2 regions of the Pandoraea commovens genome follow, and region 2 is predicted to be linked to the other one. Evidence: riboswitches for the same ligand, from Rfam matches in the RefSeq annotation. Region 2 holds a riboswitch; the other holds the start of a gene.
What was found. Region 2 has a riboswitch for thiamine pyrophosphate ahead of NTU39_RS24815 (FAD-dependent oxidoreductase). Riboswitches for the same ligand answer to the same signal wherever they lie in the genome.
Positions count from the first base shown of each region.

Region 1 (8,918 bases), 910 kb from region 2:
GACACATCAAAGTAAGTGAGCGCCTGCTACAATGCCGGTGCGTCGACTCCCCCCAAGTGCGTGACTGTGCCATCGGGCGTCTGCCCCGCCATCGTGCCTCGACGACATGCCCGCGCCCTGCGGGCATTGTGTTTCCGGTACGGCGTCATGGACTTGTTCATCAAATACTTCAGCCCGCTGTGGCTCTTCCACGCGGCAGCCGATCTGTCTTTCTGGCAGCGGCATCAACTCGACGCGCGTATGCAGATCGTGAGTCGCTTCATGTGGCGCTACGTCATGCGCTGGTGTGTCGTCAGCGCCATGCTGCTCGTGCCCGCCGCGGTGATGGCACATGGACTTGCGGCCACGGGACTCGCGCTGGCTGGCGGCGTCTCGGCGAGTGTGACGGTGCTCATGGCAGCGCTGACGCTGGGCTGCCTTATCGGGTCGCGCTTGCGCTGAGGCGGGTCGCACTTGCGCTGAGGCGGGTCACACTTTCGCTAAGGCATGCCCCGCCTGCGCTAAAGCGTCATCCGCGTCGACTATGATGGAACGGCTCGCCTCGCGCGGCCGACGGTCCGCGACGCCGGCATCTTTCGACCCCAAAGGAGAATTCCATGGCCAACGCCAAGATCCTGGTGGTGTTCTATAGCATGTACGGACACATCTACAAGATGGCCGAAGCGGTCGCCGAAGGCGCGCGCAGCGTCGCCAGCGCCGACGTCACTGTGATGCAGGTCCCTGAACTCGTCCCCGACGACGTGCTGGAAAAAAGTGGCGCAAAGGCCGCACGCGCCGCCTTCGCCAGCGTGCCCGTCGCGCGCGTCGACCAGTTGCCCGAATACGACGCGATCATCTTCGGCACGCCGACGCGCTTCGGTAACATGACCGCGCAGATGCGCAACTTCCTCGATCAGACCGGCGGCCTCTGGGCCAAAGGTGCGCTTGCCGGTAAAGTCGGCAGCGTGTTCGCAAGCACCGCGACACAGCACGGCGGGCAGGAAACGACCATCACCAGCTTCCACACCACGCTGCTCCACCACGGCATGATCATCGTCGGCGTGCCGTACACCGAGCCTGCGCTCACCAACATGAAAGAGATCACCGGCGGCTCGCCCTACGGTGCCACGACACTCGCTGCCGCCGACGGCTCACGTCAGCCGAGCGAGAACGAGTTGACGATTGCAAGGACGCAAGGCCGTCACGTCGCGGAAATCGCCGCGGCGCTCAAACACGGGCGCGCTCTGTAAAGCGCGTCGGTAAATCACCCGCAACGCGTGCGACACGACGTCATTCGACGTTCGCGTCGCACGGCGCCAGACTCAGATCAACTTCAGGTTCTTCAGCACCTCACGCACGATACGCGCGCGCTTCGGTCCGTCGGCGTCACCGTTCATATCGATGTTCAGCGCAATCATCGTCAGATTGCCGTCACGCTCGAGCCAGCCCACCCACCAGCCGATATCCGGCTTCTTGTCGACAAACCAGCCCGTCTTGCCGTGCAGAACATAGTCCATGTTCGCTTCGACGATGGAAATCTGCCGGACGATGTCCTGCGAACGGGCCGAGAACGGCAACGTGCCACGCGCCAGACGTTGCAGAAAATCGACCTGCTCACGCGCCGAGATCTGCAAACTGTCATCCACCCAATAGGTGTCGTTCACGCGACCGATGGTCCGGTTACCGTACCCGACGGCGTCGAGCTTCGCCTGCGCATACGCGCGCGGAATCTTGTGCGAAACGACTTGGTAGCACGGGTAGCAAGACACACGAAACGCGTCGCGCAGATTCAACTCCGCATTCCACGCCTTCATCCGGCGTGGTTTGCCGTCCCACGGAATCGTCTCGCGCTCGTTGTCCAGCGCGCCCGATTCCAGCGCCAGCAGACTGTTGAATATCTTGTATGTCGACGCCGGTGACATACGCCGCTCGGCGCGCGCCGAATCATATGCCTGATACGTCTGTGTCTTGCCGTCGAGCACAACGACCGTGCCCTTCACGTTTTCCGCCGCGAAGAACTTGCCCCAGTCGGCGCGCTCGGTCAGGTGGACGGGGGCTGCCACGGAAGGTGCTCCCGCTGCTGACGCCCGCGACAATTCCAGCGCGTGTGCTGGCGAAGGCAGCACACCATACGCGACGACCGACGACGCCAGGCGCAGCATGACGGCCACGCGGCGCCAGCGAGAGAGAATTCGTTTCATTTCGTTATCCTTATTTTCAAGAAGCTTGTGGGTGACATAGCGATGACACACCGAGGGTGGCAGCGACATCGAAACCGTCGTCGCTGCCGATACGCGTCGCGCTGGCCAGGCACTGCATTTTCGAAATGCGTTTGCAGCTTAGTGCGCGTTTCGACAGCTGCAAAGCAAAGCTACCGTAACCGACGTAACCGCCGTATCATCGGCTCGCCCCTTCCATGAACACGTGGAACGTGTGCACGCCGTTCGCGACGCAATGCGCGTCGCCGGTCCCTGCCATGCTTGCTGCCCGAGTTACTCAGTCAACATGAACGACACCACCGAACCGTCGCTCGCTCCCGCACTCGTCGTGCGACTCGACGCGCCGCAGAAAATCGACGGTCAGCCGGTGCGATACCAAAGCCTGTGGTTGCTGATGCGCGTCTATTACGCCGCGCATTTCGAGGCGTCGCCGGTGACGCTTGCGTCGCTCAAGATCCGCTTCGGTCAGGCGGGCCTCGGGGGCGATCTGCGCATGCTCATCAGCCGCGCGTTTTCTGACTTTGCGCGATGGGGCGTCGCAGTCGGCTGGGGCGATGACCGGCACGCCGATGTGCGTCTGCTCCCGACGCGCGGACGTGGCAAGGGCCCCTTCTGGCTCGCAGCGCACGAGATGTCGCGTATCGAAGTCGCCATCGGCGACACGACACCCGCCGATCCGCGCCGCGCGATCGCTGCGTTTCTCGGTTTGCCGCAGGACAGCACGCCGGACGCTCAGTCACCCGCACTCGATTACGTCATGCAGGACATTGCGTTCTGGCATCACCTGACGCTCGGCAAGCGCGACATGCAGGACGGCGTGTTCTTCTCGCCGTCACCGCCTGCGACGCCAAGCGAAGCCAGACGCCAGCGCACGGGCGCGATCCCGTCGTTCCACGCGGCGCAGGTGTGTGCCGTGGACGACGTACAGCGTGGCATTGCGCTGCTCGCCGAGACCATCGTGTGGCGTCGCATGGGAGACGCCGCGCGCACGAAACAGACCTTGGCCACACTCGCGGCCACCTTCGGCGCGAGCCAGCCCGGCTCGCCGACGTTACGTGCCATGCACTGGATCGTGCAGGCATGGCAGGCCTACGCATTGCGTGATGAGCCGGGCGCGTTCGCGCATCTGCAACGCATCAGCGACGACGCGTCGCTCGCCCCGTGTCTCGTCTACAACCCGCGCATTCGCTTCGAGAGCCGCAATCTCCAGGCGCTGCTGCACAAGTCGCACGCCGCGCGCAATGGTCCGATGCCTGCCCGTGCGCAATCCGCCGCCGACGCGCTGGCCGCCTTCTCGGACGCCCTGCAAGCCGCGTTCGAAGCCGACTCCATCGAGCTGGCTCAGCACGTGGCCGCCAACATCGGCCTGTCGCTCTGGCTGTTCTGGCAAGGGGCGCTGATCGATCCGGGCAGAAGGCTTGCAGCGGCCGAAGTCCAGCGTCAGGCATTGCGGTGGATCGGCTTATCGGAGTGGATTTGCGACCGCTTCGGTGTGGGCGGGAATTCCGTCTGGAATACGGTGTTCCTGCTGCGCATTGCACGAGGCGCTGTCCCGGTGCGACGCGATCCCGATCTGGAGACGCTGCGCGCGAGCACGCCCCTCGCAGTCGATGCCTTTCTCGACGCCGTCCAGCCATTCGGCGCGCCCTTCTCGCGCGCCAAAGGTTTCCTGCGCTGGACCGACGTTGTGGCTACAACGCTCGCCGACCACGAGGAGGGACGCGTACGTTTCGAGCCATTGCAGCTCGCCAATCTGTGGTTCGAAATGCTGTGGTTCGCGCTGCATCAGGACGGCGACTCGCCGCAGGCATTCCACGCCGCGCAATCGCTCGGTCGTGTACTGCCGATGCTGCCGCCGCCCGACCGGCGCTTTTTCCGCGATGCACTACGCCTGATGCCGCGCGACTTTCAACGCGAGGTGCGGGTCGCGCAGGACGGTTGAAGCGCCCGTCGGCATGTCGCACCGCACCATTTTCAGTTCACGTTTTTCGGGACACATCGTGCTTGTTTTGCCCGGCGTGTCGGTGTATCGTTGCCGCAAAGCTAAGCGCAGGGGTCCTGCAACGTGAGTTGTGGGTGAGAAATACCCTTAGAACCTGATCTGGATAATGCCAGCGCAGGGAGCGTAGAAATTCCTCGCCCCCGTTCATGCTCCTGAGCCGCTTTGCGCCGAAATTGTCGGCGTCAACACGTGCCCCGCCAGGAGACATTGCATGAACGCCAATCCGAAGTTCCTCTCAGCCAACGCGCGCGTGGACGAAGCTGCGATCGCACCGCTGCCCAATTCCCGCAAGATCTACGTCGAAGGCTCGCGCCCGGACATTCAGGTCCCGATGCGCGAAATCTCGCAAGCCGACACGCCCACGAGCTTCGGCGGCGAGAAGAATCCGCCGATCTACGTCTACGACTGCTCGGGCCCGTACACCGATCCGAACGCGACCATCGACATCCGCTCCGGCCTGCCAGCGCTGCGCGCGAAGTGGATCGAAGAGCGCGGCGACACCGAAGCGCTGCCGGGCCTGAGCTCCGCCTACGGCCTTGAGCGCGCTAACGACAGCGCCACCGCTGACCTGCGCTTCCCGGGCCTGCATCGCACCCCGCGCCGCGCCAAGGCCGGCAAGAACGTGACGCAGATGCACTACGCGCGTCAGGGCATCATCACGCCCGAGATGGAATACATCGCGATTCGTGAAAACCTGCGCCGTCAGGAATACATCGAAAGCGTGCGCGCCGCCGGTCCGCAGGGCGAGCGCCTGGCGAAGCTGCTCACGCGTCAGCACCCGGGCCAGCATTTCGGCGCCAGCATTCCCGCCGAAATCACGCCGGAATTCGTGCGCGAAGAGATCGCGCGCGGGCGCGCCATCATCCCGAACAACATCAACCACCCGGAATCCGAGCCGATGATCATCGGCCGCAACTTCCTCGTGAAGATCAACGCGAACATCGGCAACTCGGCCGTGACGTCGTCGATCGGCGAGGAAGTGGACAAGATGACGTGGGCGATCCGCTGGGGCGGCGACACGGTCATGGATCTGTCGACCGGCAAGCACATTCACGAAACGCGCGAATGGATTCTGCGTAACAGCCCGGTGCCGATCGGCACGGTGCCGATCTATCAGGCGCTCGAAAAGGTCAACGGCAAGGCCGAAGACCTGACGTGGGAAATGTTCCGCGACACGCTCATCGAGCAAGCCGAGCAAGGCGTCGACTACTTCACGATCCACGCTGGCGTGCGTCTCGCGTATGTGCCGATGACGGCCAACCGCATGACGGGTATCGTCAGCCGCGGCGGCTCGATCATGGCCAAGTGGTGCCTCGCACACCACAAGGAAAGCTTCCTGTACACGCACTTCGAAGAGATCTGCGAAATCATGAAGGCCTATGACGTCGCGTTCTCGCTGGGCGACGGTCTGCGTCCCGGCTCGATCTACGACGCCAACGACGAAGCGCAACTCTCCGAACTCAAGACGCTGGGCGAACTCACGCAAATCGCGTGGAAGCACGACGTGCAGGTCATGATCGAAGGCCCGGGCCACGTGCCGATGCAGCTCATCAAGGAGAACATGGATCTCCAGCTCGAGTACTGCGACGAAGCCCCGTTCTACACGCTCGGACCGCTGACCACGGACATCGCCCCGGGTTACGACCACATCACGTCGGGTATCGGCGCGGCCACCATCGGCTGGTACGGCACGGCCATGCTGTGCTACGTCACGCCGAAGGAACACCTTGGCTTGCCGAACAAGGACGACGTCAAGGAAGGCATCATCACGTACAAGCTCGCAGCCCACGCGGCCGACCTCGCCAAGGGTCACCCGGGTTCGCAGATTCGTGACAATGCGCTGTCGAAGGCACGCTTCGAATTCCGCTGGGAAGACCAGTTCAACCTCGGTCTCGACCCGGACAAGGCGCGTGAATTCCACGACGAGACGCTGCCGAAGGATTCCGCCAAGGTCGCTCACTTCTGCTCGATGTGCGGACCGCACTTCTGCTCGATGAAGATCACGCAGGACGTGCGCGATTACGCCGCCAAGCAAGGACTTACCGACGAAGCTGCCCTCAAGCAAGGGATGGAGGTCAAGGCGGTCGAGTTCGTGAAGAGCGGCGCCGAAATCTATCGTCGCACCTGATTAGCCCGTGAGCGACGGTGGCATCGACGCCGCTGTCGCGTGCGGCAAATCATCGTCTAGCAAGCAGAACGCGCCCGGGTAATACCGGGCGCGTTTTTTATTGCGATGGCGTTGCCGACTGCTCTTGCCCCAGTCAGGCGGACGATATCGCTGACAGGTTTGACACCGTCGTTATACGACGGAAGGCGACTCGCTGGTAACGGCGGCCGGCACCGTGGGCACGCCACGCTGCGTGAGGTAGTTGCGCAGCCGCTCTGTCGCGATGTGCTTGGCGACCGAAGACATCGACGTTGCCAGCGCGGTGAATGCCTCCGTGTTCGTCGCAGGCATGGCTGCGGCGTCCATCACTTCGGTGTGGCGCATCTCCCAGTGACGCTCCCCCAGTTGTTCGACGCCTAGAGCGAGCTTCGCCCACTCGTCCGTGCCCAACCCGATGGACTCGGGCAGATCGCCGCGCACAATCGCCTGATGCATCGGCAGACCGGCAGCAAACCCCACACGAAGCATCCACTCGGTGCTTTCGCTCGCGGGCATGGGCCGCGTGCCGGCTTGCAGGCGCGCGTTCAGCTTGCCGATGAATTTGTCCGGCGTCTCGCGCACCAGACATGCCGTCGACCACTCCTTCTTGCCTGCCAGTGCGGGCTTGCCAGTCCATCGACGCGCCGTGTCCGCCACCGTCTTCGTCACGTCGGCACGCGTCGGCTCGAACGGCACCGTACCGTTGCGACCGTCCGTGCCGAGCAATGAACCGTTGACGATGTCGCGACAGACTTGCGCGCGTTCGCTGCGTCCGTCCGGCATGACGACCGGGTGATTGCGCCCGTCAAGCGATGCGGCACGGGTGCTGACCTGATGCGAACTGGCACAGACGTGCAACGTGGCCACCGCCGCGAGCGGGAGGACCGGTTGCGCGACACGTGGTGCGAGAAGGGACGCCAGGGATTCGCCGGTCATGGGTGCCTCAAGGACATCCACACTGTCGACATCCTCGAGCCCCCCTGAAGATGTCTCGCCCGACCGGTTTTCTTGCGACGAAACGCTCGCGAAATCGGCTTCGAACTGAAGACGACCCATCTCGCGAGCCGCGTAACTCGACGATTGCGCAACGGCGGTCGCCTGCAACGCATGCGGGGTCCCGGGATGGTCCAGGCGAGCGCTTCGTATATTTTCGATGCCCGTAAGTGGCATATCCACGACGTTATTGATTCCGCCGGGATGAAGTGTGACGGGCATCGGGGCAAGGCCGCCCATGACGGGGGCGTGATTCGCGAACTGCATACCGAAAGTCATCGATAAGTCCTCAAATAGGGGAAGGGAGAAGCGTGGTGTGCACCACTGTCTCGACGTCGCCGGGAGGCGTGGTCAAGACAGCGTCCACGATGCCCGAACGGTCGTTCGCGAATTTTCGGTTCTGCACGCTGACTCTCGCAGCTCGTGCAAGCGACCGCCTCGGAGTGGACAGCCGCGCCGCCTGAGAGCGTCCGGAGTGCGCCCGGTGCGCGTCGGGTACGCAGGGGTCGCGCTGTCGGAGTGCCCCGAACTTATGGCATGCTATCGGACAGCGGTACAGCCGACGCGGCTGACGCGTCCCGCCCAGCGGGTACGCTGCTCCCGCGCTCTAGCCCGAAGGCATCTCAAAATGATGGCCCGCCGGCCTTGTTTTGAAATGTCTCCCTGCTCCCGGACCCACTCCCGTGCGAACCGGTCCGGCCTGCGTCGCGGCTATGTTTCCGCACTCGCACTTACAGGGACAACAATATGAGTGGTTACGGTTTTCTTTTCAGTATTCTTTTGCTGGTGCTGGCAAGCGCCTTCTTTTCCGCTGCCGAAATCTCGCTCACTGCGGCCAAGCGCACCAAACTTCAGGTGCTCATGGAGAAGGGCGACGAGCAAGCCGTCAAAGTGCTCGCGCTCAAGGAACAGCCGGGCAATTTCTTCACCGTCGTTCAGATCGGCGTGAATGCCGTCGCCGTGCTCGGCGGTGTGCTCGGCGAAAGCTTCCTCACCAGCTACCTGTTCAATTGGCTCTCGCCATTCACCGACGAAGCACTCGCCCTGCGACTGGCCGGTATCGGATCGTTCCTGTTCATCACGATCGCCTTCATCCAGTTCGCCGATCTGATTCCGAAGCGTCTCGCCATGGTCAATCCTGAGCGCGTCGCGATGGCCATCATCGATCCGATGCTGCTTTGCCTGAAAATCCTGCGTCCTTTGGTCTACGTCTTCAACGGCGTAGCGAACCTGTTTTTGCGCATGTTCAAACTGCCGACCCATGCGATCGACAACATCACGTCGGAAGACATCGCAGCCATGGTCGGTGCCGGTGCGCAGGCTGGCGTGCTGCGCAAGCAGGAACTGCATCTGATCGAGAACGTGTTCGAACTGGAGTCACGCACCGTTGGCTCGGTCATGACCTTCCGCGACGACGTGGTGTACTTCACCATCGCCGAAGACGAGCGCAGCATCCGTCAGAAAATCACGGAAAGTCCGCATTCGAAGTATCTCGTGTGTCGCGACGAAATCGACAACGTGCTCGGTTACGTCGACTCGAAGGACCTGCTCCAGCGCATTGCGAGCGAAGACCTCTCCA
Region 1 covers NZ_CP102780.1:4,594,646-4,603,563, forward strand. The annotation lists gene NTU39_RS20665 (hypothetical protein) at 148-441, shown strand; gene wrbA (NAD(P)H:quinone oxidoreductase) at 597-1,229, shown strand; gene NTU39_RS20675 (OXA-62 family carbapenem-hydrolyzing class D beta-lactamase OXA-1149) at 1,302-2,180, opposite strand; gene NTU39_RS20680 (hypothetical protein) at 2,485-4,140, shown strand; TPP riboswitch at 4,240-4,338, shown strand; gene thiC (phosphomethylpyrimidine synthase ThiC) at 4,412-6,328, shown strand; gene NTU39_RS20690 (hypothetical protein) at 6,500-7,618, opposite strand; gene paeA (polyamine export protein PaeA) at 8,087-8,918, shown strand, end outside.
Region 1: another riboswitch for thiamine pyrophosphate. It lies ahead of thiC (phosphomethylpyrimidine synthase ThiC); the one in region 2 lies ahead of NTU39_RS24815 (FAD-dependent oxidoreductase).

Region 2 (8,918 bases):
GCCGGACGCCCCCGATTGCTGGTACGTGCACGACATGGCGCTTGCGCCGCGCACGCGTGGCGCCGGCGTGGCCGGTCTGCTTTATGCCGCCGCGTTGTCGGCGGCGCAATCGCTCGGCCTGCGCGCCTCGGCATTGGTGGCCGTGCAGCAATCGCAGGGGTTCTGGGCCCGCTTCGGGTATCAGGTCACAGTGGACGTCTCGCCGCAGATCGCCGCCAAACTGGCGGGCTATGGCGATGGCGCAGTCTTCATGACGCGCGAACTGTAACCACCGCCAACGGCGCACAGCAAACTCACGGCCGTCGCGCGAATTCCTTCTGCATCGAACGCACGGCTGCGGCCACGTCCTCCGCTTCCGTCACGGCGCGCACGACGGCCGTGCATCCTACGCCAGTCTCGAGCACCTGCGGCAGGTTGGCCGCGTCGATGCCGCCAATCGCCACCAGCGGGTAATGCGGCGCGATGAGCCTCACGTAACGCGCCAGCTTCGCCAGCCCTTGCGGAGCGGTGGCGATGACCTTGGTCGTCGTCGGAAACACTGCGCCGACGGCCAGATAGCTTGGACGGAAGTGATGCGCCGCGAGAATCTCGTAATAGCCGTGCGTGCTGATGCCCAGCCGCATGCCGCTCGCGTGCAGCGTCGCGACTTCGTCGGCCGAGAGCGCCGCCATGTCTTCCTGACCGAGATGCACGCCGTAGGCGGCGGCCTGCGCCGCCTCACGCCAGTGATCGTTGATGAACCACGCGCTGTCGTGCGTCACTCGGCGACCCGCCGCCACCGTGCGCTCGATCTCGCTGCGCAGCCCCGGATGCGCCGGGTCCTTGATGCGCAACTGAACCGTCCCGACCTGAAGATCGGCCATCCGCTCGCACCAATCGGCGTCGGGCAGCACCGGGTAGAGACCCAGTCGCGTCGGGCACGCCGGAAAGCGCCCCGGCGACGGCACTTGACCGAGCACAGCGGGAAACGTCTCAAGCACGGTCGGCCATGCGCCCAGCGTGTCGACGTCTTCCGTACTCGCGTGACTGCCGTTCGTGCGCCATGCGCGGCCGAGCACCAACGCGTCGTGCGGTGCGAAACCGCAGTCCAAAAACGCGGCAAATGCAGGAAAGAATGCAGGATCGTCGACGCCCACCACACGATAGACGCCATCCGGCGTGTACAGCGTGTCTTCCACGTGCCCCTGCGCGAGGGCATGCGAGCAAAGCACGACCGCGCCATTCGCGCGCCACGCGTCCAGGCGGACGGACGCCGCCGTGCCCAGTCCATGCTCAGGCACGAGCGGCAACCAGACGACATCGCCCTGCCCAGCACTAACCGGTGTCTCGGCGTGCAGGCGCCATTGCGGCGATGTCGACTCGTCCGGCCACGGTGCGAGGCGCGCGCGGATCGCGTCGGCGGCCTGCTGCCAGGCCACCGCGAGCGGTGCGTCGGTGGGCAGGCATTGCACGTGCAGCATAGGCACAGCCCCGGCGGCGCGAGCATGCGTCGTCATGAAAAATCCTTGTTGATCCGGCCCCGCTTCGCGCGGCCGTGGGTCATGAAATCGGGAAGGGTCAGCTACCGGACTGATGCCAGAACGGCACGCCCACGACCGGGGTGCTGGCTTCGGCGCTCTCGCGCTCGGCCATCGGACCCGCGAGCCATGCGGCGCGTCCCGCCTTGATCGCTCCCGCGAACGCACCCGCCATCTCCACCGGCTGCGCGGCAAGCGCGACAGCGGTATTGAGCAGCACGCCGTCGTAGCCCCACTCCATCACCTGACAGGCATGCGACGGCAGACCGAGGCCCGCGTCGACGATCAGCGGCGTATCCGGCAGACGGTCGCGCAACAGACGCAGACCGTACGGATTGATCACGCCCTTGCCGGTACCGATCGGGGCACCCCACGGCATCAGCGCCTGACAGCCGACGTCGAGCAGTCGACGGCACAGCACCAGATCTTCCGTGCAGTACGGCAGGACCTTGAAACCCTCGCGAATCAGTTGCTCGGCGGCCGTCACCAGACCGAACGGGTCGGGCTGAAGCGTGTAGTCGTCGCCGATGAGTTCGAGCTTGATCCAGTCGGTCTCGAAGACTTCGCGCGCCATTTGCGCCGTCGTCACCGCTTCCTGCACTGAATGGCAACCCGCCGTATTGGGCAGCACCGGCACCGCAAGGCGGCGCAGCGTGTCCCAGAAATGACCTTCCGATGCTTGCGCCCCGGTGCCCGAGAGCTGACGGCGCAATGCCACCGTCACCATGCCCGGACGCGCCGCGTCGATGGAATCGTTCAGTGCTTGCAGCGACGGATAACGCGCCGTGCCGAGCAGGAAGCGGCTGCCGAAGCGGGTGTCGTAGAGCGTGAGCGCATCACGCGTGCTGCTTGCGGCCACGTTGTTCGATTCGGTGAATGCGTTCATTTCAGCCTCCGGCCACCGGTTGCACGACATCGATCTTGTCGCCCTGCGCGAGTGCGCGCGCGGCGTATTGCGTCTTGGGCACGAATTGCCCGTTGATTGCCGCCGCGAAAGGCGGCTTGGCGCCGTAGGCGGCGAGCGCCTCGGCCAGCGTCGCCGTGTCGGCCACGCTCAGCATCTGTTGATTGATATGGATGTCCATTGCGTACCGCTTCCTCTCATGCCTGACGAAACAGTTCCGGCCACGGCCGGCTGGCTCGCCACGTCTCCCAGTCGAACGCGTCCGCCGATCCCGACGGCGCGCTCCTCGATTGCATCAATGCCTGCGCCAGCGCGCACGCTTCGCCGGTGACCGCCGGTGCGAGCAGATAGCCGTGACGGTACAGACCGTTCACGCGCAGCAACCGTGCGCCGTCCCACTGCACGCGCGGCAGATGGTCGGGCAGCGCCGGGCGGCAATTGACGTTCAGCTCAACGATGCGCGCCTCGCCGAACGCCGGGTTCAGCGAGTGCGCCGCCGAGAGCAGTTCGAGCGCCGAGCGCACGGTCATCGGCGACATATCTTCCGATTCGAGTTCGGTCGCCCCGATCACGTACAGATCGTTTTCCTTGGGCGCGATGTAGATCGGATAGCGCGGGTGCAACAGGCGCACCGGGCGACGCAGACCGATTCCCGGTGCGTGAATGCGCACCACCTCGCCACGCACACCGCGCAGCTGGGTGAGCGCTTCGCGTGCGCCCAGTCCGCGACAGTCGATGACCAGACCGGCATCCGGATATTCGCCCTCGGCAATTTCGGTGTTCCAGTGCAGGTCCGCGCCCGCCTTCGCAAGTCCTGCGGCCAGCGCACGCAATAACTGACGGTTATCCAGTTGCCCTTCGTTCGGCAGCAGCCAGCCTTCCTGGAAACGTCCGGCGAGCGCCGGTTCCACATCCTTCAGTTGTGCACCCGAAATCCGTTCGACGCCGCCACGCAGCAGTTCGGGCGGTGCATTCGCACGCATGCGACGGTCGAACATCACGGCCTCGGCGCGGTCGGGCTGATGCCACACGACCAGCGTGCCGTTGCGTTGGAAGAAGACGTGTTCGGGAAGGCCGTCGATCAGCGCAGGCCAGCGCTCAAGTCCGACCGCGCCCATCTCGACGATGCTCGGCTCGGCCACGGCGGCCTCGGCCAGCGGCGCGAGCATGGCGGCGGCGACCCAGCCAGCGGCGGACGAGCCATCGGCATCGCCCCGCTCGTAAAGCGCCACGCGCGCGCCGGCGCCAATCAGTTGCCACGCGAGCAGACGGCCGGACAGCCCGCCGCCCAGCACGGCAATGTCGGGACGCGACACGGCCGAACGCGAAGGGGAAATGGCAGCCGTCGCGCTCATACGCGCATTGCCGCGCAAGCCATCACGGCGCGCAGGCACTCAGGGGAATACGAAGAATGTTGTGGAAGGCAACGCATGGGGCCCTTTCCTCATGAAAGCAAAAGGACGAAACGGTGATGGCCACCTTACCCCAATGGAGGAGTCGGAAACTTCCCACGCCGGTATTACCCGGGTCGGGTGCAAAGGGTCTCTCTCAGCCCCGTGACTTCTTTGACGTGACTACGCCAATTACGGAGCACCCCTGTTTCGCCCGGAGCCATTACAACATAGATGCCAACGCCCGTGCAAGCAGGCTTCCCGGGCGATTGCACGCTCGTCGCGTCTCGTTTTTTGAGATCTCCCGTCCCTGATTCCGGCCGCTTGTAACGGTCCGTAAACTGAAAATCCCCGTCACGCGCGGCTCAGGCCGTAAATCGTGCAACGCACCATCGGGAACTGCGGTCAAATGGGCCATATGTGCGAAACGTATAGATAACAACGTTGCCCCACTGCGGCCGCGCCGCCCGACGATCATGGCCAACACGCCGACCCACACGCCACACGCCCCGCAACCCTCGGGCGACACCGCCGCACCACCGCCTAAACCACCCAAACATCCCACCGCCTGGCAACTGATCCGTCCCTACTGGGTCTCGGAGAAGCGCTGGGAGGGTCGACGCCTGCTCGCGCTCGTGATCGCCCTGAACCTCGCCGTCGTGTTCATCAACGTGCGGCTCAACGCGTGGAACGCCAGCTTTTACGACGCGCTCGACAAGCGCAACTGGCCGGTCTTCAAGTCGTCGCTCGCAGAGTTCGCGGTGCTGGCGTTCAGCTTCATCATCATTGCGACCTTCCGCACTTACTTCCGTCAGATGCTGGAGATCCGCTGGCGTCAGTGGGTGACGGACGCGAACCTCACGAAGTGGTTCGCGCATCGCGCTTACTACCGCATCGAACGCGATCACCTCGCCGACAACCCCGACCAGCGCATTTCGGAAGACATCCGCACGCTCGTCAGTTCGTCGCTCGCGCTGTCGCTCGACTTGTTGACGACGCTCGTCTCGCTGTTCTCCTTCATCACGATTCTGTGGACGATCTCGGGCGCGGTGTCCTTCGTGCTGGCGGGGATGAACGTGACGATTCCAGGCTACATGGTGTGGGTCGCCGCGCTGTACGCCATCGTCGGTTCATTCCTGATCTTCAAAGTCGGCCGCCCGCTCGTCGGACTCAGCTACCGGCAGCAACAGGTCGAAGCCGACTTTCGTTTTCTGCTGGTGCGACTGCGTGAATCGGCCGAGCAGGTCGCGCTCTATCGTGGCGAGGGCGCGGAGTTATCGCGTCTGAAGTCGGCGTTCGGCGCGGTGCGCGACAACTGGTGGCAGATCATGGTCGTGACGAAACGCCTGATCTTCGCGAACTCGATCTACGCGCAGATCGCCATCGTCTTTCCGATCATGGCAGCAGCACCCCGCTACTTCGCAGGCGCGTTCACGCTGGGCGTGCTGATGCGAATCATCGATGCCTTCGGGCAAGTGAGCGACGGTTTCTCCTGGTTCGTGAATAGCTTTTCGACGCTGGCCGACTGGAAGGCAACGATCAACCGTCTGCGCGAATTCACACGCGTCATCGACGCCACACCGCACCCTCAGGGCGGCATCGCCGTGGTGACGGCCAGTGACGCCCCTGCCTACACCGCCGCCGACCTGCGGCTGTCGCTACCGAACGGCGCGCCGCTTACGGCCGCCGGGTCGTTCGCCTTCGCGCCCGGCTCGCGCTGGCTGGTGCGCGGCCGCTCCGGTTGCGGCAAGAGCACCATGCTGCGCGCCCTTGCCGGTCTCTGGCCGTTCGGCAGCGGACGCATCGAAGTCCCCGCCAACGCCCGCGTGCTGTTCCTCTCGCAGCAAAGCTATCTGCCCATCGACACGCTCAAGGCCGCACTCGCGTTCCCGTCGTCGCCCGACACGTTCACCGATGCCGAGTGCCGCGACGCCCTGAACGCCGTGAACCTCGGACAATACGGCGACGACCTGCTGACCTCGGCGCATTGGGCGCGACGTCTTTCCGGCGGCGAGCAACAGCGACTGGCGGCCGCGCGCGCACTGCTGCAAAAGCCCGACTTCCTGTTTCTGGACGAAGCGACGAGCGCGCTCGATGTCGAAACCGAAGAAGCCGTGTACGACGCACTGCACGCGCAACTGCCCGACACGGCCATCGTCAGCGTGGCCCACCGCGACACGCTGGCCCGCTTCCATCAGCACACGATGACGTTGCACGCGGCGACTGAGATCGATCCGCCTCGGGTAGTCGGCGCGGCATGGTGACGGCATAGTGACGACGTAGGGGCGGCAGATCTCACGTCGCCCCGTACCATTCCCACCGGGCGATTCCTCCACTTTGTTCACTTCGTAAATAATATTGACGCGGCTGTCCCGGCACCGAGACGGTTTGGCATAATCACGAGCACCCCTTCAGGCTATCTCCGGGCTCATCGTGATTCCTTCAGATTCCTCGTCCGGCCTGTCGCCGAATTCCTCTCAGCGCGACGGACGCACCGTTGTCGTCACCGGCGCCGCGTCCGGCATCGGCGCGGCCATCGCCCGCCGTCTCGCCTCTCCTGACACACGCTTGCTGCTGCACACACGCGGCGCGTCCGATGTCAGTCAGGCGCGGCTCACTGAGGTACGTCGCGCATGCGAAGACGCCGGTGCGCAGTGCGCCACATGGTTCGGCGATCTGACGCACGCGCAGTCCGCCGCGCGACTCGTCGACGCCGCGCATGACGCCTTCGGCCCGGTCGATCAGATCGTGAGCAACGCGGGCTTCGCCACGCGTCAGTCACTGACCGATATAGACGACGAGGCCTTCGCACGCACGCTCGCCGCCATGCCCGGCGCATTCGCCGCGTTGCTGCGTCACGCGCTGCCCGATCTCCAACGTTCGTCGCAAGGCAGCGTGGTCGCCGTCAGCTCGTTCGTAGCGCATCGCTTCGCGCCGAACCAACCGGGATTCCCGGCGACTGCCGCCGCCAAGGCGGCCATCGAAGCGTTGGCGAAAAGCGCCGCCGCCGAGTACGCCCGCGCAGGGGTGACGATCAATTGCGTTGCGCCCGGCTACACGCGCAAGGACAGCGGCCACTCGGCCATCGATCCGGCCGCATGGCAGCGCGCGGCCGACGCCACACCAACCGGACGCCTCTGCGAGCCCGACGACATCGCCGCCCTTGCCGTCTTCCTGCTCGGACCGCACGCACGGCAAATCACCGGCCAGGTGATTCATGTCGATGGCGGCCTGACACTCTGATACGGCGCCGAGAATCCACCGATCACCGGGTCAGACGTGGACCCGACCATCGATGCCCGACATCGATACACAACAACCACACGTCGCACACATAACGACAAGCACACGATCCACCGAGGAGTCTTCATGGCGTTTTTTTCCTGGTTCCAAGAACTCAACACGAAGGAGCGCAAGGCCCTGTATGCGGGCTTTGGCGGCTATGCCGTCGACGCGTTCGACTTCATGATCTATTCGTTCCTGATCCCCACACTCATTGCCGCGTGGGGCATGACGAAGGGCGAGGCGGGCATGATCGCGACCAGCTCGCTCATCTCGTCGGCCGTCGGCGGATGGCTCGCGGGCATTCTTGCGGATCGCTATGGCCGCGTGCGCGTGCTGCAATGGACGATTGCCACCTTCTGCCTGTTCACGTTTCTCTCGGGCTTCACGAATTCGTTCTGGCAGTTGCTCGTGACGCGCACGTTGCAGGGCATCGGCTTCGGCGGCGAGTGGACCGTCGTCACGATGATGATGGGCGAGATGATTCGCTCGCCGCAGCATCGCGCGAAAGCAGTCGGCACTGTGCAGAGTAGCTGGTCGGTCGGCTGGGCCGCCGCCGCGCTGCTGTACTGGTTCTTCTTTGCAGTGCTCGATGAAGGCTACGCATGGCGTGCGTGCTTCTGGATCGGGATTCTGCCTGCGGTGTGGATCACGTATGTGCGTCGCAACGTGTCGGACCCGGAGATCTTCACGCAAACGCGACGCAAGATCGCCGAAGGTCAGTTACAGAGCAACTTCACGCAGATCTTCGCCCCCGCGCATCTGAAGACGACGATCCTCGGCAGTCTGCTGTGCACCGGCATGCTCGGCGGTTATTACGCGATCACGACGTGGCTGCCGACGTATCTGAAGACGGTACGCGGCTTGTCGGTGTTCAACACGAGCGCTTACCTGATCGTGCTGATCGTCGGCTCGTTCGTGGGCTATATCGTCGGCGCGATTCTCTCGGACAAGCTCGGACGCCGTGGCGCATTCATCTTCTTCGCCATCGCATCGTTCGTGCTCGGGATGGTCTACACGATGCTGCCGATCACCGACAGTGCCATGCTGATGCTCGGCTTCCCGCTGGGCATCGTCGTGCAGGGCATTTTCGCGGGCATCGGTGCGTATCTCACGGAGCTGTATCCGAACCACATTCGCGGCTCGGGTCAGGGCTTCTGCTACAACCTCGGGCGCGGCATCGGATCGTTCTTCCCCATCGCAGTGGGCACGCTCGCGCAGACCGGTTCGCTCGTGAAGGCCATCGGGATGGTCGCGGGCGGCGGCTATCTGCTCGTCGTCGTGTGCGCGTTGCTGCTGCCCGAGACGCGCGGCAAGTCGCTCGTCTCGACCGATTTCGTGCATTAAGCATCAGCATGGCAAAACGGGACGCCGGATCGAACACCACGATCGCTCCGACGTCCCGCCGCCTCACCGGATGGCCATTGTGTAAGCCAGCCAACCCGGAACCGCTTCAGTGCGCGCCGCTTATGCACTACCGCGCGGCGTCGCCACCTTCGTACCCCCGCCTACACCCTTGCTACCGGCCGCGCGTCCACCTCGCCCGAATACGGCACTTCCGGTAATCCTTGCACGCCGCATCGCACGGCGAAGACGTGACCGTCGTGTTCGTTCGCGTTCGTGCCGGGACGAATCGACGTGACGAACAACGTGTCGAAATCGCGTCCGCCGAACGCACACATCGACGGCTTCGACACTGGCAACACGATCTCACGGTCCAGCACACCCACCGGTGTGAAGCGCAGCAACCGGCTGCCGTCGTTGGCGCACGTCCAGTAACACCCGTCGGCGTCGACGGCTGCGCCATCGGGGCGCCCCGGGTAC
Region 2 covers NZ_CP102780.1:5,506,686-5,515,603, forward strand. The annotation lists gene NTU39_RS24795 (GNAT family N-acetyltransferase) at 1-268, shown strand, start outside; gene NTU39_RS24800 (thiamine phosphate synthase) at 294-1,496, opposite strand; gene NTU39_RS24805 (thiazole synthase) at 1,558-2,403, opposite strand; gene thiS (sulfur carrier protein ThiS) at 2,405-2,602, opposite strand; gene NTU39_RS24815 (FAD-dependent oxidoreductase) at 2,619-3,776, opposite strand; TPP riboswitch at 3,910-4,029, opposite strand; gene NTU39_RS24820 (ABC transporter ATP-binding protein/permease) at 4,289-6,076, shown strand; gene NTU39_RS24825 (SDR family NAD(P)-dependent oxidoreductase) at 6,246-7,055, shown strand; gene NTU39_RS24830 (MFS transporter) at 7,182-8,441, shown strand; gene NTU39_RS24835 (SMP-30/gluconolactonase/LRE family protein) at 8,603-8,918, opposite strand, start outside.